Regions from separate parts of the Cyanobium sp. Tous-M-B4 genome, predicted to be linked through region 2. Evidence: predicted binding sites of a transcription regulator. Region 2 holds the regulator's gene; the other holds the start of a gene.
The links. Region 2 encodes NtcA, which controls nitrogen genes in cyanobacteria. Its sites were predicted from a motif close to GTANCNNNNGNTAC; they were not measured.
Positions count from the first base shown of each region.

Region 1: a site for NtcA is predicted at 2,640-2,653, ahead of queF (preQ(1) synthase). Genes of this name have one in related genera too.

Region 1 is NZ_JAGQBA010000006.1:94,064-105,076, reverse strand. Features, by position in the region: gene KBY73_RS12465 (FtsW/RodA/SpoVE family cell cycle protein) at 1-96, shown strand, start outside; gene KBY73_RS12460 (cytochrome c biogenesis protein CcdA) at 106-843, shown strand; gene KBY73_RS12455 (cytochrome c biogenesis protein ResB) at 840-2,138, shown strand; gene queF (preQ(1) synthase) at 2,135-2,560, opposite strand; gene KBY73_RS12445 (P-II family nitrogen regulator) at 2,747-3,085, shown strand; gene KBY73_RS12440 (TlyA family RNA methyltransferase) at 3,108-4,034, opposite strand; gene KBY73_RS12435 (hypothetical protein) at 4,148-4,360, shown strand; gene purB (adenylosuccinate lyase) at 4,427-5,722, shown strand; gene KBY73_RS12425 (OsmC family protein) at 5,749-6,150, opposite strand; gene KBY73_RS12420 (23S rRNA (pseudouridine(1915)-N(3))-methyltransferase RlmH) at 6,175-6,615, opposite strand; gene KBY73_RS12415 (polysaccharide biosynthesis/export family protein) at 6,622-7,668, opposite strand; gene KBY73_RS12410 (GNAT family N-acyltransferase) at 7,921-8,868, shown strand; gene KBY73_RS12405 (acyl carrier protein) at 8,919-9,308, shown strand; gene KBY73_RS12400 (beta-ketoacyl synthase) at 9,292-10,542, shown strand; gene KBY73_RS12395 (1-acyl-sn-glycerol-3-phosphate acyltransferase) at 10,543-11,013, opposite strand, start outside.
Region 2 is NZ_JAGQBA010000001.1:28,062-39,074, forward strand. Features, by position in the region: gene KBY73_RS00180 (thioredoxin domain-containing protein) at 37-609, shown strand; gene thyX (FAD-dependent thymidylate synthase) at 618-1,343, shown strand; gene dcd (dCTP deaminase) at 1,371-1,964, opposite strand; gene KBY73_RS00195 (cob(I)yrinic acid a,c-diamide adenosyltransferase) at 1,964-2,581, opposite strand; gene ntcA (global nitrogen regulator NtcA) at 2,823-3,563, shown strand; gene KBY73_RS00205 (DUF3084 domain-containing protein) at 3,598-4,815, shown strand; gene KBY73_RS00210 (resolvase) at 4,812-5,276, shown strand; gene KBY73_RS00215 (DUF3146 family protein) at 5,283-5,540, opposite strand; gene pth (aminoacyl-tRNA hydrolase) at 5,545-6,174, opposite strand; gene KBY73_RS00225 (TatA/E family twin arginine-targeting protein translocase) at 6,158-6,454, opposite strand; gene psbH (photosystem II reaction center phosphoprotein PsbH) at 6,454-6,654, opposite strand; gene psbN (photosystem II reaction center protein PsbN) at 6,777-6,929, shown strand; gene KBY73_RS00240 (alpha-mannosidase) at 6,940-9,879, opposite strand; gene KBY73_RS00245 (photosystem II reaction center protein I) at 9,994-10,113, shown strand; gene KBY73_RS00250 (DUF3769 domain-containing protein) at 10,280-11,013, shown strand, end outside.

The sequences.
Region 1 (11,013 bases), on a different contig from region 2:
AGCCTGCTTGTTTGCGGCCTATTGATCCGGTGCTCGCTGGAGGCAGGCGGTCTTGCCCCTACCCCCAGGCGCCGGCGCACCGCAGCTGCCCGATAGGCTGATCCCATGATTAGTTTTGGGCCCCAACTGGCCGATTGGGCCCGCAGCAGCGAGGCGCTGCTGCAGCACTCCCTGGCCAGCCCCACCCCCACCACCGTTGGGGTTGTCTTTGCTGGCGGCCTGCTCACGAGCCTGGGGCCCTGCTCCCTATCGCTTTTGCCGGTCACCCTTGCCTATCTGGCTGGCTTTGGCGGCACGCCCGGCGTTAAGCCCAGCCAGGCTCCCTGGCAGCGCAGCCTCAGCTTTGCGGCCGGCATCGTGGCCTCCCTAGTGCTGCTGGGCCTGGTTAGCGGCCTACTGGGCCGGATCTATGGCCAAATCCCCGGGCTGATTCCCACGGTGGTGGCTGTGCTTGCCCTGCTGATGGGCCTAAACCTGCTGGGCCTGCTGAAGCTGCCCCTGCCCGCCGGACCCGATCCTGAAATCTGGCGTCGCCGGGTGCCGGCACCCCTGGCTCCCATAGCCGCAGGCCTAGCTTTTGGATTAGCCGCAACCCCATGCACAACGCCAGTGCTGGCTGTGCTGCTGGCCTGGATGGCCCAAAACGGCAAACCCCTGGTAGGCATGTTGCTGCTCACCAGCTTCGGAGCGGGTCAGGTGGTGCCCCTGCTGCTGGCCGGCACGGCGGCCGCCAGCCTGCCGGGCTTGCTGAGCCTGAGGCGGCTGGGCCAATGGGTTCCCCCGATCAGCGGCGTGGTGCTGGTGACAACCGGCGCCCTCACCCTTGTGGCCAACTGGCGATGAAAGCCTTGCTGCGAGTTGTGGGCTGGATCTCCGATCTGCGGGTGGCGATCGTGCTGCTTTTGGTGATTGCCATCACCAGTGGCGTCGGCACGGCCATCCCCCAGCGGGAACCCGCAGAGCTCTACCACCGGCTCTACGACCCCCAGCCCTGGCTTGGACTGCTGAACGCTGATGGGGTGCTTGCCCTGCAGCTCGACCATGTGTATTCCAGCGGCTGGTTCCTAGGGCTGCTGGCCTGGCTGGCCCTAGCCCTGCTGCTCTGCAGCTGGCGCCGCCAGTGGCCCGCCCTGCAGGCCGCCCTGCGCTGGATCGACTACAGCTCACCCCGCCAGCTCAGCAAGCTGAGCGTGGCTGAAACCCTCAGCACCGACACCCCCAAGGAGAGCCTCGATCAGCTGGCCGGACTGCTGCAACTCCAGGGCTGGCAAATTCAGCGCCATCACGACCGCCTAGCCGCCCGCAAGGGGCTGCTGGGCCGGGTCGGGCCCCTGCTGGTACACGCCGGGATGGTGGTGCTGATGCTCGGAGCGGCCTGGGGAGCACTTGGTGGGCAACGGGCTGAGCAATACCTGGCCCCCGGCCGCAGCCTGGAGCTGATGGACAGCCGGGGCAGCAGCCAACTCACCCTTGCCCTCGACGGCTTTTCAATCCAGCGCGATCCCGCCGGGCGACCTGAGCAATTCACCTCCCAGCTGCGCATCCTCGAGGGCGATGGCAGCGGCGGCAGCCTGCTGAAGCAGGCCGAGATCAGCGTCAACCATCCGCTGCGCTTCCAGGGGGTCACCCTTTATCAAGCCGACTGGGCCCTGGCCACCATCAGCCTGCAACTCGGCAAAAGCCCCCTGCTGGAGCTGCCGCTGCAGAGCTTTCCTCAGCTAGGCGAACAGATTTGGGGCATCGTCCTGCCCACCCGTCCCGATGGCAGCGAGCCGGTGCTACTCAGCCTGGGCAGCGAACAAGGACCAATTGAGATCTACGGCGCCGACGGAATCTCCCTAGCTCGCCTAGCCCCAGGCGGCGCAGCTGTGGAGGTAAAGGGGCTGCCGATACGGGTCGAAAGCGTTCTACCCGCCAGTGGCATCCTGCTGAAGCGTGATCCTGGCGTGCCTTTGGTGTACGCAGGATTTGCGATCGCCCTGGCCGGCGGCGGGCTCAGCTTGCTTGCTACGCGTCAGCTTTGGGCCATTGCCGAGCAGCCAGCCGGCCAGGCGGGTCAGCTGCATGTTGCCGGACTCTGCAACCGCAATCTCACCGGCTTCGCTGCCGAGCTGCCCCAGATGCTCGCCCAGCTCTAACAAGCCAGCCGCGTGCCGTGGCTGACGCGAACCACGGTGTGAACGTTGCCGCGGGGGTGAAAATCAGCCTCCAGCTGCATCCACTGGGGATCGGTGGCGGCAACCAGATCATCCAAGATGCGATTCGTCACCTCTTCATGGGAAATGGAGCGGTCGCGGTAGCTGTTCACGTAGAGCTTGATCGCCTTGAGCTCCACCACCCGGGGGCCGGGCTGGTAGATCAAGCGCAACACCGCAAAATCGGGGTAACCGGAAAACGGGCACTTACAGGTGAACTCCGGCAGCTCGATCGAAATCTCGTAGGCACGGCCAGGCCTGGGATTGTCAAAACAGATCAGCTCCGCTTCAGCGATGGCGCGCTCGCCATACATGGGCGTCTGGGTGAGGGAGGACGCGCTGGCAGAAACTGGGCTGGAAGACATCGGAGCAAGGAAAGGGAAAGGGCCAGTGCCACTAGGCGATCTTAAGGAAAGTGGCCGCAGCCAACAGCTGCCCGAGCCGGTAGCAATCGCTACGACGACCCCCGCAAAGCTCGGGCCTAATGGCTTTACTCCCTACCATCGGCAGGGATTTCCTGAGAGACTTCCTACCCAGCCCGAGCTGTTCCTATGAAAAAAATTGAGGCCATCATTCGTCCCTTCAAGCTCGAGGACGTCAAGGTCGCCCTGGTCAATGCGGGGATCGTGGGCATGACCGTGAGCGAAGTGCGGGGTTTTGGCCGTCAAAAGGGCCAGGTGGAGCGCTATCGCGGCTCTGAATTCACCGTCGAATTCCTCCAGAAACTCAAACTTGAGATCGTTGTCGATGACGACAAGGTCGACACCGTGGTGAGCGCCGTTCAAGACGCGGCCCGCACCGGCGAAATCGGCGACGGCAAGATCTTCGTGAGCACAATTGATTCGGTGATTCGAATCCGCACCGGTGATCGGGACAGCGGCGCCATCTGAGCGCCAGCGCCCCTTTTGCTTTTTATGCCCTGGGAGTCAGCGTGCTGGCTACCAGGGTTTTTATTTGCTCTGGGCTGATTGCCCCAGGGCGGAATTTCGGGTCGGTTTGGGCTGGTTCAACAAGCTGTTCAACAGGCTCAAAAACATCCCCTGCAACATCACCGGCAACATCACCCATTCCGACCTGCCCATCGCAATCAGAGCGCCGCAGCCAGAGCAGATACTCATGGTTGCCGGCAGGCCCGGTGATCGGTGAGGCCACCAGGCCGCAGGCCTCAAGCCCCAACGCCCCGGCCGCCGCCATCACCCCCGCAATCGCATCGCAGTGGGCAACCGGATCACGCACCACCCCGCCCTTGCCCACCCGGCCCTTGCCCACCTCAAATTGAGGTTTAACCAGCAACAGCAGATCCAGCGGCGCCTCGGGCAGGAGCAACCCCAGCAGGGCCGGCAGCACCTGGGCGAGGGAAATGAACGACACATCGGCCACAGCCAGGGTTGGCCAGGGGTCCTCGGGCCCGTAGAGCTCGGCCGGGGTGAGGTGACGCAGGTTGGTGCGCTCCTTGAGCACTACCCGCGGATCACTGCGCAGGCTCCAGGCCGTCTGGCCGTAGCCCACATCGATCCCGTAAATCCGGCAGGCCCCGTGCTGAAGCAGACAATCGCTGAAGCCGCCAGTGGAGATGCCGCCATCAAGGCAAACGCGACCCTGCACGGCTACTGGGAAGGCCTCTAGTGCCCTCACTAGCTTTTCGCCACCCCTTGATACGTAGCGAGGAAGCTGCTGCACCAGCAGCTCCGCCTCCGGCAGCACCTCGGTGCCTGGTTTATCGAGCACTTTGTCGCCTTGGCGCACCCGGCCGGCCCTAATCAACAGCTGGGCCTGCTGACGGCTAGCCGCCAGTCCGCGGGCCACGAGCTCCAAATCCAGTCGTTGCTTGCGAGCCATGGCGCTCCACCTTTTGTGATCAAACCACAACGCAACCGGAACAGATTCCAAGCATCTCCGCCTCCGCACCAAAACCCGGCAGAGGATGGCGCCGAGAAGTTGATCCGGCACCGATGGCCACCTCAATCCGGAGCGCGAATGCTGCAGCCAATGTGCTGGAACTGCTCTATCCCGGCAGCTTCGTCAAACTGCGCAATCAACCCTCCGACCTGCCCCCCTTCCAGCTGATCCAGTGCCGCGGGGGGCGATGCTGGGTGCGGCAGCAGGCCTGGGGCAGCCTGGTGCAGTGGGAGGTGGAGCACCAGCGCCTGACGGCAGCTGCCTAAAGAGCGCTGACTAAGGGAGGCAGGGGCGCACCCATACATTGGTCTGGCAGTGAGCCAGGCGCGGCCTTGATCGAGCGTTATACCTTGCCCGAGATGGGCAACCTCTGGAGTGAAGAGGCCAAGTTTCAGAGCTGGCTCGACGTGGAGATCGCTGCCACCGAGGCCAACTGTGAGTTGGGGCGAGTGCCTGCTGAGGCGGTCGCAACGATTAAGGCGAAGGCCAGATTTTCGGTAGAGCGCATCCTCGAGATCGAGGCCGAAGTGCGCCACGACGTGATCGCCTTCCTCACCAATGTGAACGAGCACGTGGGCGATGCGGGCCGCTACATCCACGTGGGCATGACCAGCTCAGATGTGCTCGATACAGGCCTGGCCCTGCAGATGAAAGCATCGGTGGCCCTGTTGCGCGCCGAGCTCGACGCACTCGCCGATGCCCTCAGGGCGCTAGCCCGCGAGCACAAGGGCACGGTGATGATCGGCCGCAGCCATGCCATCCATGGCGAACCGATCAGCTTCGGCTTCAAGGTGGCCGGCTGGCTGGCGGAAGTGGAACGCAACCGCGAGCGCCTCGAGCGGCTCGAGCGGGTGGTGAGCGTGGGCCAGATCAGCGGCGCCATGGGCACCTACGCCAACACCGACCCCCAGGTGGAGGCGATCGCCTGCGCCAAGCTCGGCCTGGTGCCAGATACGGCCAGCACCCAGGTGATCGCCCGCGATCGCCACGCCGAATACGTGCAGACCCTGGCCCTGGTGGGCGCGGCGCTGGAGCGCTTCTCCACCGAGATCCGCAACCTGCAGCGCACCGACGTGCTCGAGGTGGAAGAGAACTTCGCCAAGGGGCAGAAGGGCAGCTCGGCCATGCCCCACAAGCGCAACCCGATCCGCAGCGAGCGGATCAGCGGCCTGGCGCGGGTGCTGCGCAGCTATGTGGTGGCGGCCCTGGAAAACTGTGCCCTCTGGCACGAGCGCGACATCAGTCACAGCTCTGTAGAGCGGATGATGCTGCCCGACTGCTCCACCACCCTGCACTTCATGCTGCGGGAGATGACCGAGGTAGTGAAGGGCTTAGGGGTCTACCCAGAAAACATGGCCCGCAACATGAACGTCTACGGAGGCGTGGTCTTTAGCCAGCGGGTGCTGCTGGCCCTAGTGGAAGCCGGCATCAACCGCGAAGACGCTTACCGAATTGTGCAGCGCAACGCCCACAGCGCCTGGAACAAAGATGGCGGCAACTTCCGCGCCAACCTTGAAGCCGATGGGGAGGTGACCAGCAAGCTCAGCGCTGAGCAGCTGGCTGAGTGTTTCAGCACCGATCTGCATCAGGCCAACCTGGGCGTGATCTGGCAGCGACTGGGGATTTGAGCCGGGGGTTTGAGCTGGCAGGCAATTCAGGCCCAGTGCAGCCGCATCGGCACTGACCCCTCCAGGCTCAGCTTGACCGGGCAGCTTTCACCGGCCTGACGCAGAACGGACCGCTGCTGCTCGCTGAGACCCGCCGGCAAGCTGATCCACACCTCCAGTAGGGCAATGCGCCGCGGCGCCTCAGGGGTCATGGTTTTTTCAATCCGGGCGGTTGCACCCTGCAGCGGCCAGCCGTGGCGCTCGGCAACGATCCCCAGGATCGTCAGGATGCAGGTGCTCAGGGCCGTGGCCACCAGATCGGTGGGCGAGAAACGCTCCCCCTTGCCCTGGTTGTCGGTGGGGGCATCGGTCTCGAGCACAGAGGCAGAGGGGCCATGGCTGGAGTGGCAGCGCAGGGCTCCCTCGTAGCGGCTATCAATCGTGGGCATCGCGTGGCGTAAGCACCACCCCACTCAAGCGCCTGGGCGGTGGTAGGGCCCACCCTGAAGAATGGTGTTGGCGCGATAAAGCTGCTCGAGCAACAACAGCCGCGCCAACTCATGGGGGAAGGTCATCGGCGAAAGGCTGAGGCGCCAGGCAGCCTGGGCCTTGAGCGCCGGCTCCAGGCCATCCGCACCGCCGATCACGAAGGCAATCCGATCAGAACCAGATCCACGCAGCTGCTCGGCAAAGGCCAGCGAATCCAAGGTGCATCCCTCTTCGCTGAGCACCACCAGCCGCTCCTCAGGCCGCAGGGCTGCGCTGATCGCCTCCGCCTCCTTAGCCATCGTGGAGTCTCTGAGCTCCGCGATCTCAAGCCCGGGCAACCGCCTGCGATAAAGGGCAATACCTTCCTGCACCCAACCCTTGCGCACTTTGCCCACTGCCAGGATGCGGATGCGGGCTGGGTTGATCACTGCCTAGGGGCCTTTAACCAAAATGTTGTAGAGGGAAGCCGCATTCAGCAAGGGACCAAGGGGCTCCACAGTTTGGGCAAGACGCTGATTGAAACTCGTCCAGCCATTACGAGCTACAACAATTACATCACCGTTCTGCAGAGCAGGATTGTTGATTGATCCAAGTGTGGCTCCTGGCTGAAAACGCAATCGAGTTGAAACAACTGTGCCATCGCTCTGCATCCTCAACAGGCGAATGAAATTGGCATCGGCTCTCAGCTGATTTAAGTCTCCGGCTGCCATTACCGCCTCAGTAAGCGAGCTATTGGAACGAACTTGCTTAAGGCCAGGAACATTAACCTCTCCCACGACCGTAACGGCAATGGCATCAGCGGAAAGATTCGACTTACCAGCCCTGATCAAAATCTCATTAGTAGTAACACCTTCAAGCTTGGAAACTTGAACTGTGTCCCCATCCATCAGCAGGGGATTGACCGTCTGGGACTGGCCCAAAAGAGTAGCTAGAAAATCAAAGCGAAAGCTGGTCTTGGGCGATTCAGGCCTGCTTCCCTGACGGATCAGCACAACATCAGAGAGATTGGCAGTAGCAGTAATGCCTCCTGCCTTCTGAACCGCATCGACCAAGGTGGGCCAACCAGCGCTTGTAATAGTGGTCTGCTGGGCGCCGACAGCCTGGAGGCTGGAACTCTTGGCCTCCTGGGTGAGGCTATAGAAACCTGGCTTCTGAACCTCCCCCACCACGGTGATCCGCACCGGACGGGGAGCAATTAAATCGAGATAGACTAGAGGTCTGCGCAGGTAACGGGAATACAAGCTTGTAATCCGTTTCTGAGCTTCATCCAGGCTGAGGCCCGAGACGGGCACTGAGTTCAACCGTGGCAAGTTGATAGTGCCGTCGCTGAGTATCTCCACTTCTGCGGCGTAGCCTTCAACCTTGAATACGGACATACGCAACCGGTCCCCTGGACCAAGCCGATAGCGGAAGCTCCTGCCCGGATCCGCTGGCCACACAGCAGAGGCGCTCGGCAGAGCTCCTGGTGCCCCTGGCATGGGGTAAGACTGCAGCTGGGGCTGAGCCAGAGCAGCAAGGCAGCTGAATGGGGCACCCAGTGCTGTGGCCACGATCAGCCTGGCCAGGGGCCTGCGGGTAGCAGACGGTTGGGAATGGAAATCTGCAGGCAAGGGTCCTGGAAGGCGATGGGGTTTGGAAATCGGCGTAGCAGCTAAACCAGTGCGGTCTCTAGTCGGGGCTAATCTTCACCTACTTTGAGCCCAAGCGTGAAGGGGAAGGAAGGGACCATCTTGAATCAGCCAGCCCCGGTAGCCCTTCCTCTTCAGCAGGTAGAGGCAGAGCTCGCCCCTTACTTTTTGTTCAGCTCCCAGGGCCTCGACCTTTATTTGCTGCCTGGTGAACATTTTGCACCCTATGCAGACCCAGTAGGCATCCTGCGGGAACTGACCTACCGCCAACAACTTTCTGGCTCGGGGCAGACCCGTGACCTCGATAGCAGGGACTGCTTCTACGACCATTTCCTACTGGTGGAGGGCTGTAGCGGCGAGTTGGCGGGCTCCGCCCGGCTCCAGTTCGTGCCTAGACATGACTTCGGCCAAAGCGGCCAAGCAGGTGACAAGACGCCAACTCCAGCAGGCCATCAGTCCTACCTGGAGCACGTTTATCCAGGCATCAAAACGATGCTGGCCCAGCGAGGCAATCACCTGGAAATTGGTCGAGTAGCTCTTGCGCCCCGCTTCCAGCGCCAGCCTCACACCTTGATGTGCCTGTTTAGGGGCGGACTTCAGGTGGCAGTTTCCTCTGGCTACCAATCCATCCATGGACTGGTCTCCTACAACCATTTTGCCTACAGCGACGCAGTCAACCAAAGCTTTCTAGGCAGCCTGATGCGGGCACCATTTCTGGAAACGGAGCTGCCCTGTCCCCAGCCCCGCCATTCGCTTAGCTGGCTTGAACCAATGGAAGCCCAGGGATCCATCGAGACCATTCAGGGCCTTGAACAGCAGATCAGGGAGCAGCTGGAGCCAAGCTTTCGGTTGCCCGTGCTGCTCCGCCAGTACATCAACTTGATGGAAGCCAGGGTTCGAAACCTCTCCCTGGCCCGTGACTTCAATCAAATCACCGAAATCCTGATGGCTGCCGACCTCAGCCGCATCCCCAGCAGCCGGCTACAGCACTTCATCGACTTCGTCCACCAACCTGTCTACCGGCATTTCAGCTGGTACCGAGGCAGCTGAACCAGCCCTCTGGGCTGGTACGTTTCCATGCAGTCGCTTTGGGGTCCTCGATGCGCGCGAACCCTGAAAACGACCAGACTGAACTCCTGCCGTTGAGCCCTGCGAACCCTTCCCGCCAACCAAGCTCAGAGGCCAATCTGCCTACAAACCCCGGGCATTCAACTGCTTCAGTCTCGCTTCAAAACCCCGAGGAACTTCAGGATCGGTTGACTCAGATTCTGATTCAGATCTCAGGCGCTGACCCCGCCCGGATCACCCCAGAGGCCCGCCTGATCGAAGACATAGGCATTGACTCCCTTGGCTTCTACGAAATTCTGATCGAAGCCGATGAGTGCCTCGGCATCAAAATAAGGGAGGAAGACCTGCTCAAATTCCAAACGGTGGGCGATATTCAGAATCATCTGAGGTCCATGGAGCAACCCGATGCGCAAGCCACCTGAACGGCTGGCGGTTACAGGCTGGGGCTCGATAAACCCATTAGGGAACGACCCCGAAAGCACTTGGCAAGCAATTCTCTCTGGACGCTCCGGAGTTAGGGCACTCGCTGATGAATGGGCGAAAGACCTGCCGATCAGGTTGGCAGGCTGCGTACAGCAAGATCTAATTGAGACCTTGGAGCCTTTACTACAACGGCGCCTGGATCGCTGTTCCCAGCTGGCCCTTCTAGCAGCCCGTCAAGCATGGGCTCAGGCTTCACCGCACCTCTCAGGTGTAGATCCTGCCCGAATTGCAGTTGTGATCGGCACAGGGATCGGTGGCCTGGCCACACTTGAGCGCCAGCACACCATCCTGCTGAATGCGGGCCCGACGCGGGTGAACCCCCTGACCGTGCCAATGCTGATACCAAATGCAGCGGCAAGCCATATTGCGATCGACCTTGGACTGCACGGAGGGGCCCATACGCCGGTTTCAGCTTGCGCATCTGGCGCCGAAGCCCTGCTGCTGGCCCAGCTACTGATCAATGACAATCGGGCTGACGTGGTTTTAGCCGGTGGCACAGAAGCCCCTGTGAATCGACTGGGATTGGTCGGGTTTGCCGCAATGCGGGCCCTCTCTAGTCGTAACGAGGAGCCTGAGCAGGCTTCAAGGCCCTATGGCAAGGACAGGGACGGTTTCGTGCTGTCAGAGGGCGCAGGCGTATTGGTATTGCAAAGGGAGCGGGACCTAGCCAGCGGAGCACCTGCTCCCTTGGGAATACTCCAGGCCTGCGGTTGCAGCAGCGATGGTCACCACATCGTTGCTCCTGAACCAGAAGGCCTGCAAGCAAGCCAAGCGATCGCCGATGCCCTGCAACGGGCGGATCTGACAGTGGCGGACCTCAGCTTCGTTCAGGCTCACGCCACGGGCACACCAGTGGGAGACCTGGCAGAGTCGCGAGCCCTGCGCCGCGGCCTAGGCAATGCCCTAGACCACATGCCCGTAACAGCGCCTAAGGGCCAGTTTGGACACCTACTCGGAGCTGCAGGCGCAGTGGAAACGATCCTTGCCCTGCAAGCTTTGCGTCAAGGAATAGTGCCGCGCAGCCTGAACTCAAACCCTCTCGATCCAGCCATAAATCTTGCAGTGGTTCAACAGGAGTCGCTAGCACTGCCAAGCCGTAACAGCGAGCGCTATGCCCTCAAGAATGCCTTCGGCTTCGGCGGCCACAACATCAGCCTGATCCTGGCGGCCTGATCACCCCTTATCAGTTCTACTGGGAAGGTTAGTGGTGCGGGCGTAATAAGCCTGCACCGCTGCCTTAAAGCTGCCGACGTCACAGTTTGATTCAGGCAGCAGCAGATCCCTGGCACGCCCTCGCCGGCAATAAATGGTGCCAATCGGAGCTGTAAGTCTTGACAGCAGCAATCTAAGGGGGCGATAGCGCAAGTCTTCAGGACTCGGCAATCCTTCCTGCACAAAGGTCCATGGCACAACAAGGGCACTATGACGACGGGCTAGCAGTAAGGGGCTCGCCGAAACTCTCTGATGTATTGGCGTAACCAATGAACCATTGGGCGCCAGGATCACCTGTCCCCGTTCCGCCAGCGTGCGGGAGGCAGCATATAAAGCAGCAGTGCGCGATCGCCCATCTTTATGATTCATCAGCGCATGGCCCGCATTAGCAGCCGACTGGGCAAACCAAGGCATGAAGTGGCTCATGTGCAG
Region 2 (11,013 bases):
CCGCAAAACGCTAGCAAGCACTGGCAAAGTGCAGGCATGACCAACTCCACCCCGAATTCCGGCCTGGGGCCAAGCGAACGGCTGCTGCTAGTTGTGCTGGCGGCCCTACTGGCAGCGGGCCTGCTGTGGTTCCGCGGCGGACTGAATCCGGAGGCTCCCCTGGAGCGCTTGGCGCGCCAATCCCTGGATCTACCCGTGGCCTTGCGCAATGGCAAGCCAACGCTGGTGGAGTTCTACGCCGACTGGTGCGACGCCTGCCGCACCATGGCTCCGGCGATGGAAACGATCGAAGCCCAACACCGCGGCCAGCTCGATGTGGTGCTGCTCAACGTTGACAATCCGCGCTGGCAGCCGGAGCTGGAGCGCTACGACGTCAACGGCATTCCCCAACTAGAGCTGTTCAACGCTGCCGGTGAAGCGGTGGGCCGCTCGATTGGCGCTCGCAGCCTCAACGAATTGCGCGCCCTCAGCAGCGCCCTGATCGCCGGCGAACCCCTGCCGCCCCTCGCCGGAGTGGGGGCCGTCAGCAACCTGAGCCAACCCGCTGGCGAAGTTGCGGCAGCGGAGCCCAGTACTGCCACGATGGCCGGACCCCGCAGCCACGGTTGACGCCCGCCATGGATTCCCGTTTCCGCGTTGACCTGATCGCCGCCACGCCTAACCCCCAGCAGTGCGTTTATGCGGGAATGCATCAGGACTACAGCGAGGGCTTTGTGGCAGCAGATCCCAGCAGCTGGCCCGAGGAGAGCAAGGCAGGGGAAATCTGCATCAAACGACTTCTCGCCGGCGAGCGCGGTCACTACGGCCCCTTAGAACATGCCCAAATCGTGCTCAACGTTGGCTGGTTTCCCCACTCGGTGATGCAGCAGGCGCGTACCCACCGAGTGGGGGTGAGCTTTGACGTGCAATCGATGCGCTACACCGGCGATCGCATCTGCAAGGCCGCCAATGGTGAACTGGAACTGGAGGAGGTGTTCTATCTAAGGCCCTCGGGTAGCTATAGCGACCGGCAAGGCAAAAAATACGCCTACACCGAAGAGCAGCGCTGCGTAGATCTAGAGCTCTGCAGTGCTGCGGCGTCTCGTTACCGCGACCTTTTGGCGGCTGGCTTCGCCGAGGAGCACGCCCGCGGCATCCTGCCCTTCGACTACCGCCAGCACTTCGTGGTGAGCTTCACCTTGCGAGCATTTCTGCACTTCCTTGACCTGCGGGCCAAGCTCGACGCCCAGCTCGAAATTCGCGAACTTTGTGAATTGATGTGGCCCCACCTGCAGGCTTGGACACCCCAATTTGCTGACTGGTATGAAAAGAGCCGCTTGCATAAAGCCAGGCTCGCCCCATAGGGCAGAAGCACATAATTAACTGGCGGCTTAAATTCGCGCCAACGTAACCCGTTCGGGCTGGTGCTGATATTTACCGGCCCGATCTTGATAGGTGGTTTCGCAGGGATCGCCCTCAAAAAAGAGCAGCTGACAAATTCCCTCATTTGCATAAATGCGGCAGTCAGCACCCGAAGAATTACTGAACTCCAGGGTGAGGTGACCCTCCCAGCCGGCTTCCGCTGGCGTCGTATTAACAATGATACCTAGCCGGGCGTATGTGCTCTTACCCAGGCAGATCACCGTGATATTTGATGGCACCTTCATCTTCTCCAGTGCCACTCCCAAGCCATAGGAATGGGCTGGCAAGATAAAATAAGATCCATCCTCGTCATCGTGCAGGGGAGCGGGTTCGAGGTTGGCCGGATTGAACCGCTTGGGGTTCATCACGGTGCCAGGCACATGCCGAAAGATCAAAAATTCCTTAGCCGACAACCGCAAGTCGTAGCCATAGGAAGAGCAGCCGTAGCTGAGCACCGGCGAGCCCGTCGTCTCGGGATCGAGGTGGCGCACCAGGCTCGACTGAAACGGCTGCAACAAACCTGCCGCAGCCTGCTCGTTGATCCAGCGGTCGTTCTTCAGCATCAGAGGCCTCGGCGCAACTGGGTGACCTGATCAGCCATGGCCATCAACTCAGGAGTCATGGCTGGCCCCGTCAAAATGACATCTAAATGGGCTGGACGGCGCTCCAAGGTTGCCAGCACTTCAGCCTGCTCGATGTAGCCCAGCTCCACAGCCAAGCCCAGCTCATCGAGCACCATCAGATCCACCGCACCACTGAGCAGCTGCTCGCGGCTGAAGGCCCACACCTGGCGCACCGCCTCCAACAACTCAAGCTCCTGGTGGGCAGCTGGCTCTGACAGACAGGCAGGCACACCGGGCCGCAGCCATTGCAGTCGCCCACACAGCCAGACGCTGCTGCCGAGGCCCTGATCTACGCCACCCTTAAGAAACTGAGTAACCAGCACCCGGCTGCCCAAACCGGCACTACGCAGGGCCTGGCTGAGCACGGCACCGAAACTGCCGCGGAATGGCGCCGTATGGATTTGCAGCAAGCCCTCCGACTGGGCCACTAGCCGCAATGCCGGCGCAGCTGCCACAGCCAAAGGGCGATGACCAGAGCGCTGAGGTTGGTGCTGTACCGCCGGAAAACCAGCTCCAGAGGAGGAGGTGAGGCCTGAGACGGGCAAGCTCGCGGTCATGAACAACCTGAATAAAAACCTGGAAAATCGAAAACAGACCTGGGGAGCCGCGAGCAGCCCATGGCCCCGCGAAGCTGAATGTAGCGGGATCGGGCCGCTTCACAAGCAAACGACACCATCCCTAGCGGAAACATACGTACTGGTGCGCAGGGGGCGCCGGCGGTGTCGTCTGAAACCGTGTGTATTGCTACAAGCCGCCCCCCGGGTGATCCTTAGGGTCCCGGCACTTGCCCAGACCTTGATGGTTGGCGCTACCCACGGATTTAGCCGTACCGCCAACACCCCATCGACGGGTGCCCCTGGCGTGGTGGCAGGCATGGGCAGCGCCGGCCAGGGCAACCCCACCCTGTTGGAAGTGATCCGGGGCCTGGCCGGCAGCAGTGTTGAGACGATCGAACGGGGCAAGACGATTTTTTTTCCCGGCGATCCAGCCGAGAGGGTCTACCTGCTGCGGCGCGGAGCGGTCCGGCTGTCGCGGGTATATGAATCCGGCGAGGAGATCACCGTGGCCCTGTTGCGTGAGAACAGTCTGTTTGGTGTGCTGTCGCTGCTTACCGGCCAGCGCTCCGACCGCTTTTATCACGCTGTGGCCTTCACCAGGGTCGAGATGGTGACCGCACCAGCCACCTCCGTGCGCCGGGCGATCGAGCAGGACGCCAGCGTGGGCTTGCTGCTGCTGCAGGGCCTGTCTTCGCGAATACTGCAGACCGAAACGATGATCGAAACCCTCACCCACCGCGACATGAGCTCGCGGCTGGTGAGCTTCCTGCTGGTGCTGTGTCGCGATTTCGGCGTTCCCAGCTCGGAAGGGATCACGATTGATCTGCGCCTGTCCCACCAGGCGATTGCCGAAGCGATTGGCTCCACCCGGGTCACAATCACTCGCCTGCTGGGCGACCTGCGCAACGACGGGCTGGTTCAGATCGACCGCAAAAAGATCACTGTGTTTGATCCAATCGCCCTAGCCAAGCGCTTCAGCTGAACGCCAGAGATACTGGGGCCCTTCGCGGACGTATGTGACGGGCTGGCTGCTGATCCTCGCTCTGCTCGCCCTAGGGGGGGTGCTCTCCACCCTGGGCGACCGACTCGGCAGCCTGGTGGGCAAGGCGCGCTTGAGCCTGTTGGGGATGCGGCCCCGCCGCACCGCCGTGTTGATCACGGTGCTCACAGGCAGCCTGATCAGTGCCATCTCCCTCGGCCTGATGCTCTTAGTGAGCGAGCGGCTGCGCACGGGCCTGTTTGAACTCGATCGACTGGAGCAACGGCTGCAAACCAGCCGCAGCCAACTGAGCCGCAGCAATAGCCAACTAGCTAGCAGCCGCCTGGAGGTGGCGAGGGCTGAACAGGGCAAACGCGAGGCTCAGGCGCGCTTTGAGCAGGCCCAAGCCCGCGCCAGCAAATTGCGCCAAGAGCTGGCGCCACTTTTAGCCCAGCGCAACCGGCTGGAGCTGGAGCGCAGCCGTCTCAGCGAGGAGGTGAAGGGGCGGGATGCGGAAATCCGCCGCACCGAAGCGGAACTAGCCCAGGTGCGCCGCCGGATTAGCGCCGGAGCCCAAGAACTTAAAGACCTGGAGAGCAACCTGATTGCTCTGCGCCGCGGAGACGTGGTGCTCAGCAGCGGTCAGACCCTGGCCAGCGCCAAGGTGACCCTTGAGCGCCCCGAGCAGGCCAAGGATGTGATCACCGCCTTGCTGCAGCAGGCCAATCTCAACGCCTTCAGGCGGGTGCTGCCCGGCCAGCCCCCCGATCGCCAGATCCTGCTGGTACCCAAAAATGACATCAGCAAGCTGGAAGGCCTGCTCGCCAAGCCCGGCAGCTGGGTGGTGAGCATTCTCTCGGCAGCCAACGTGCTACGGGGCGAGCGCCAGGTGCTTGCCTTCCCAGACCTACGCCCCAACCGCCCAGTAGTTAAGGCCGGCGAAGTGCTGGCCAGCACCACGATCGAGGGCGACCTCACAGCCCTGGAGCCGGTTTCGCGGCGACTCAACCTGCTGCTGGCCGCTGCCTATGCCCGAGCCCAGCGCCAGGGCACGTTGGTGGAAGGGCTGCAGTTCGATGCGGCCAGCTTTAAAAATCTGGCCCGGGAGCTGAGCGAGCGCCAGCCAGGCCAGGTTGCCCTACTAGAAGCACTCGCCATCAATAACGCCAGCACCGCCGACCCAATTGCGGTGGAATTGCGCTGGTTGACAGCCCCATCTCCATCCCAATCTGGGCCAGGCCCTCGCCGCCCATGACGCGCGCTGCGGCGGGCCTGGTGGCAGGCCTAGATCCCGGGCGCAGCAAATGCGGTCTAGTGCTTGCTGATCCTGCCCTTGGCCAGATCCGGCAGGCTGCAATCCTGCCCCCGCAAGCCTGCCTCGCCCTGCTCAAAAGCTGGCAGCAAGTGGGGCTTGATCAGGTTGTGCTCGGCAATGGCACCGGCAGCCAAGACTGGCGCAGCCGGCTTGGCCAGCAGCGGCTGGCGCTAGCTGTGGTGGATGAGAGCGGCAGCACCCTGGCGGCCCGCGAGCGCTACTGGCAGCTGTGGCCCCCTAGGGGCTGGAGGCGACTGCTGCCGGCGGGCTTGCGCTTGCCCCCCCGCGATATCGACGATGTGGTCGCCCAGCTGCTGATTGAGCGCTATTGCGGGATGACCCTGCAGCGCAGCAACCAGGAGGTGCTGAGGCAATGGCCGCAGCCGGTCGCCGCAGACTAAATCGGTTTAAAAACGGGCCCGAACCGTGAAGACGTAGTCACCGCCAGGCTCGAGCTGGTAGTCGACCTTGAGCAGATAACGCAGCAGAGCGTCCTGGATCAGAGCTCTGCCCAATGAAGGCTCAACGCTGAGTTCACCGCGGTCAAAGGCCCAGCGGAAACTCCATTGGTAGCCGCCCGCACTCACCTCCCCCTCCAGCACCCTCTGGCTGAAGCTCTGATGCAGCACCCGCAACTGGGCAGTGGTGGAGGGAAGGCGTGCCATCGGCTCAGGCTGCCGTGCCCTGGGGCTGAAAACTGTTGAGTCGGTTGCCAGCCCGCTCCAGGCCGAGGCGCTGAATCAGGCCAATACCTGCCTCCACCTCGCGCAGCACCTCCTCGAGCAGGGGCTGCTCGGCAAGCGTGAAGCGTCCGAGCACATGGCCAACGGTGCGGGCGCGGCGCTCGCCGGGATCTTGGGCGGGGGCGCCAATACCAATACGAAGCCGCGGAAAGTCCTGGGTACCTAGGTGGCTGATGGTGCTGCGCAGGCCGTTATGCCCCCCGGCACTGCCCGTAGCCCGCAGCCTCAACTTGCCGAGGGGTAGATCCATGTCATCCACCAGCACCAGCAACTGGGCAGGCTCGAAACCAAACCAGTCAAGGGCTGCGCGGATCGAGCGACCACTTTCATTCATAAAGGTCTGGGGCATCAATAGCCGCAGCCGGGCAGGCCCTGAACCCACCTCAGCCACCAAGCCCTGAAGCTTTGGCTGCTGCCGAAAAGAGACGCCGCCAGCGCAATCGACTAGACGCTCAAGGGCCATAAAGCCCACGTTGTGGCGAGTACCTGCGTACTTGGCTCCCGGGTTACCCAGGCCCACCACCAACTGCAACGACAACTCAGGCCGCGGGACCATCGAGAGGCTGCTCAATGAGCTCTGGAGCATCAGCCCCAGAGGCATCAGCTGAAACAAGCTCAGTTGCAGAAACTGCAACCGGCAGCTCAGCCGCGACAGGTTCGGCGGTGGTGATCGCCGTGCGCAGCTCCTTTTCGAACTCGGAGGAAGCGGATTGAAAACCCTTCAAGGTGCGCCCCAGGGTTTTACCAAGCTCCGGCAGCCGCTTTGGCCCGAACACCAGCAGCCCGATGGCGGCAATTACCGCCAGCTCAGGCAGGCCAATGCCAAACACGTTCATCAGCCGAGGCCGTTCCAGTTGACCGTGATGCCCTCGAGCAGCAAGGACTTGTTGTACAGCTGAAGAATGATTAGCAGAAACACCAGGAAGAGCACCATAAAAATGCCCATCACGGGCGTGGTGCCCCAACCGGGAACGACCTTGCCGTACTCAGAATTGAGTGGCCGCAGGATGTCTCCGAGGCGGGTGCGTTGGGCCATGTCTGCTGCAGCCTCTCGGGCATGGATTCGCTTTAAGTACTGTAAGGGCCTCGCGTACCGCGTTGCGGCGGTCCGTCGAGAGTTGTGACGCAACCCGTCACCTGCATCCCCCTTCCGCCTCCATGGACCCCACCGCCACCACCAGCTCCCCGGCCCTTTCTGTGGCCCTCGCCGTGCTGGCGGTGCTGCTTTCGCTCACCGGTTTTGGGGTGTATCAAGCCTTCGGGCCGCCCTCCAAGGGCCTCACCGACCCCTTTGACGACCACGACGACTGAGCGCTAAGCGCTAGGCCAAATAGGGGCGCAATCGCCAAAATCCCAAGCTCCACGGCGCCAGCCGCCAGGGATCTTCGGCAATCTTTCTTTGGGAAACCAAGGGCTGATCAAGGCCATCGAGTCGCTCCAGCAGCTGCCAGCTCTCTCCCACCTCCAGGTAACGGCGGCAAGGGGAACAGTTCTGCACGGTGAGCACCACGTCCCCCGACGCCCCTAGCGGCCGGCAGCCCAGTAGCAACAGCCCCTCGTCCAGGGGAGGCAGGGCCTGATGTCGTTTAGGCCGGCCCTGGGCCGCCGCCGGCCGCAGCCATAGCGGTTCCCTGAAGGCCACCGCCTGCTTGGGCACCTGGGCCCGGCACCAGCCTGCTGGGCAGGGCGCCAGGGCCAACCGCAAGCGCTGCAGGCCGTTATCAGCGCCAGGATCTGGCCAAGTAGGCGCCCGCAGCAGCGACACACCCAACTGCTCCGAACTAGCCGACACCCCCTGGGGCCCATCGAGCAGCACCGCCAAGCCGCCGTCGACAGCCACAGAAGCGATCCAGCTGATCGCTGGCAGCTCCCAGCGGGCCTGCTCGCGGTCAGTGACCGGCTGGGCTGGCCGTTCCAGCACGCCACCGGAGGTATCCGCCGCCCAGCGCAGGGCCGGCTGGGCCAAGGGGATCTCCAGGCGCAGCAGCTCATGGCGCTGGCGCCAGTCAACGCTGAGCACAAGCTCGAGCCAGGGGGTATTGGCTAGTAAGCGCCCCTCCAGCCGCACCGCACTGGCCCCGCACTGGCCCCGCCACACAAAACTGGTGCACAGCTCGCCCTGCTCCAGCCAGCTCGGCTCGCCCTGCCACTGCCAGGCCAGCGGATGGTCCCGGTAGCCCGTGGCGATGTCCCAGGCATCCCAAAACTCACCGCGATCGGCAAAACGCCGCCAGGCCAGCGGTCCTGCCAACTGGGGCTGATCTTGGCTATCCCACAGCTGCTCGAGGCCCCGCGGCCCCAGCTCAAAACTCACCAAACCGTTGCCGCAGCGCCAGCCCTCTCGCCACACCGGCGCTTCAACCTGAGCTGCCTCAACCTGAGCTGCCTGAGAGGCGGCCACTGCATCCGTTCGCTCCAGGGGCAGGGCGGCCACTCCCGCCAAGGGCGGCAGCTGCAGCCACTGGCCGCCAGCCCGGGCCGGCTGGGCCGGCAGCGTGACGCCGCCACAACTCCAGCTGCCCAAAGGCACCCGCAGACTGCGGGCCCGCGGAGGCAGGGGCTGGAGCTGGGCTACCCACCAACCCACACCCACACCGTCATCTTCACCGCCATCAGCTCCTAGCCAGGCCTGCAGAGCCCGATCCCGTTGCAGGCAGGCGCTGCGGCGCGCTGCCCGCCACTGGGGCTCGGCCTGCTCGAACACCTCCGGAATCGAGGTGCCGGGCAAAATGTCGTGAAACTGCTGAAAAAGCAGCGTTCGCCAGTCGACCGTTTCCGGCTCGCCGGCTAGGGACTGGGCCAGCTCAGCCTCCCGCAGCAGCCGCTCGAGCGTGCGGTTGTGGCGCTTCTGATCAGGGCGCGAGGTGGCGCAGCCGCGATGCAGCTCCAGGTAAAGCTCGTCGCGCCACACCGGCAGCCGGAGCGCCAGCGGCTCGAGGGCAGCCAAATAACCCCGCAAGCTGCCGTGATGCTGGGGAGCAGCCTCAGCTTGCTGCTGCCAGAGCCGCAGCTGCTCGAGCATTTCGGCGCTGGGGCCACCACCGTGGTCGCCCACTCCGGGCAGCCACAGGGCCGATTCAACCCCGGTCGCGCCTTGCCAAGCCAAGCGATATCGCTCCATCGCCACGGGGTCGCCATCGGTGCCGATCGGGGCGTTGATCAGGGCCAGCAGCTCGGAACCGCAGCGACTGCGCCAGCGAAACAGCCGGTGGGGGAAGGGATTGGTGGCGTTCCAGGCCATTTTGTGGGTGCAAAACCAACGCACGCCGGTGCTGCCAGCCACGGCCGGCAGGCCGCTGGCGAAGCCAAAGCTGTCGGGCAACCAGGCCAAATAGTGCTCCAGCTCCGGGAAGCTGGCGGCGCTGAATTGCTGGCCCAGCTGAAACTGGCGCAGCAGGGAGGAGCTGCTGATCAGCACGCAGTCGCTCTCCACCCAGGGGCCGTTGATCGGCTCAAAGCGACCGGCTGCCACCGCGCGCTGCAGACGGGCGAACAGGGCCGGCCGGTGTTGCTGCAGCCAGGCGTATAGGGCCGGTGTGGAGTGGCCGAAATGCAACTCCTCGAAGCGCTCGATCAGATCAAGGGCAGAGGTGAAGGTGCGCTCGGCCGCTTGCCAGGTGTCGGCCACCGGCCAGAGCCAGGCCAGATCGAGGTGGGCATGGCCCAACACATGAAACCGACCTGTCGGCGGTTCGCCGCTGCGCAGCTGGGCAAGCTCAGCCTTGGTTTCAGCCAACAAATCCACCGGATCGGCTGGATCCAGGGGCTCGAGCTCAAGACGGCTCTCGATCAGAGCACCGTCGTCGTGCACGGGGCTGCGCAGGCGTAACTCCAGCTCCAGGGCCTCCCCCTGCCACCAGCGCTCGGGCAGCAACCAGCGGCAAGCGGTGTCGAACAGGTCGCCGCCATGCACCCTCACACCATCAACCCGTAGCTCCACCTGGTCGGCCCACCAGCGCAGCACCAGCCGGGCCTGGGCAACGGGCTCCGGCTGGTGCAGCTGCAGCCAGGTCTCCGGGCAAACCAGCCGCAGCCGTAGCTCCCGCCACTGGCCACCCCGCGGCCAAATCACCAACCCCCGAGCTGCCCAATCCGGACGACATTGCTGGCCCCAAGGATCGTCAATGGCTGGGCCAAACCGCCCTCCCGCCTGCACGCAGCGCCAGAGTGGTTGGAGATCCAAGCGCGAATGGGTTGGCCGCAAACGTGACTGAATCGTTTCAATCCGTGGGGTCTGCCCTAGTCCTGAGGCCTCAGGCATCGTTGGATGGCAAGCCGAGTCCCATAGGATGATCCCGCAGCTGCGGGGTCGACTAGGCCCTTCAACGCGCCTGTCACTCCCTGTCACCCGCTCGCCGTTCCCCAAGGCCGAACCATGCTCGCCCTCAAGATCTCGGTTTATTCGGTCGTCTTCTTCTTTATTGGGATCTTTGTATTCGGCTTTTTGGCCAGTGACCCTAGCCGCACCCCGAGCCGTAAAGACCTGGAAGATTGATCAGCTGGCACTAGGCAAGCAAGGTCCTGATTCTGTTTGTGGGATGATCCCCAATGGGACCTGCTGGGCCTTATTTAATGGTGCCGATTTTAGACACGCTTCCTTCAACACTTCAGGCTCAAGAAGGTCTTAAGGGCTGATGGATTTGGCTGGCAATTCCCAACGAGTGCCTCTGGGGAAACGGCCTTTAAGGAGGCTCGCTCGCCAACTATTAACAGCAGCTTGCCTGTCTGCCCTTTTTGCTCCAAAGGTACTGGCAAATGATATTCCCAGCCAGCCTGGGGCTGTCACAGCCGCTAGTTCAGTTAGCCCTGCTCCCAACTTTGCTGTTATCAAGGCCGATCAGCAGAGCTACGACCAGCAACTAGGCCGGTTTGTTGCCACCGGCAATGTAGAAGCTCGCTTCAACGGCTGGCGCCTGCTGGCAGATCGAGTCGAACTGGCTGAAGCCAGCCGCAGTGTCTACGCCAGCGGGCAAATTCGCCTGATCAAAGGAGATCAATACCTGCAGGCAAGCCGTCTGCGCTACAGCGATCTTGAAGGCAGCGGTGAACTTGACGACGTCTATGGCGTTATCGACCAAGACACCCTTGCCCGGGACATCAATTCTCAAGAGGTCAGCTCTCAAGAAGTCAACTCTCAACAGACCAAGGCCAAAACGAACGGTCAGCCATCTGACGTCAGCCAACCAGCGTTTGCCTGTCCGCCACTCAGTGCAGATCCTGGCAATAGAACCATGCTGCGGGTGTTGCCACCGGGTCGCAGCAGCCTGCCCACCATGCCAGCACCAGCAGGCTGCCTTGGCAGTGAGCTCTCCACTCCAGCTCTATCTCTAAATAGGGCACTGGAATCAGTTGCTTTCGGCCCACCCCAGGCGGGCGGCCCGCAGCAGAGACAATC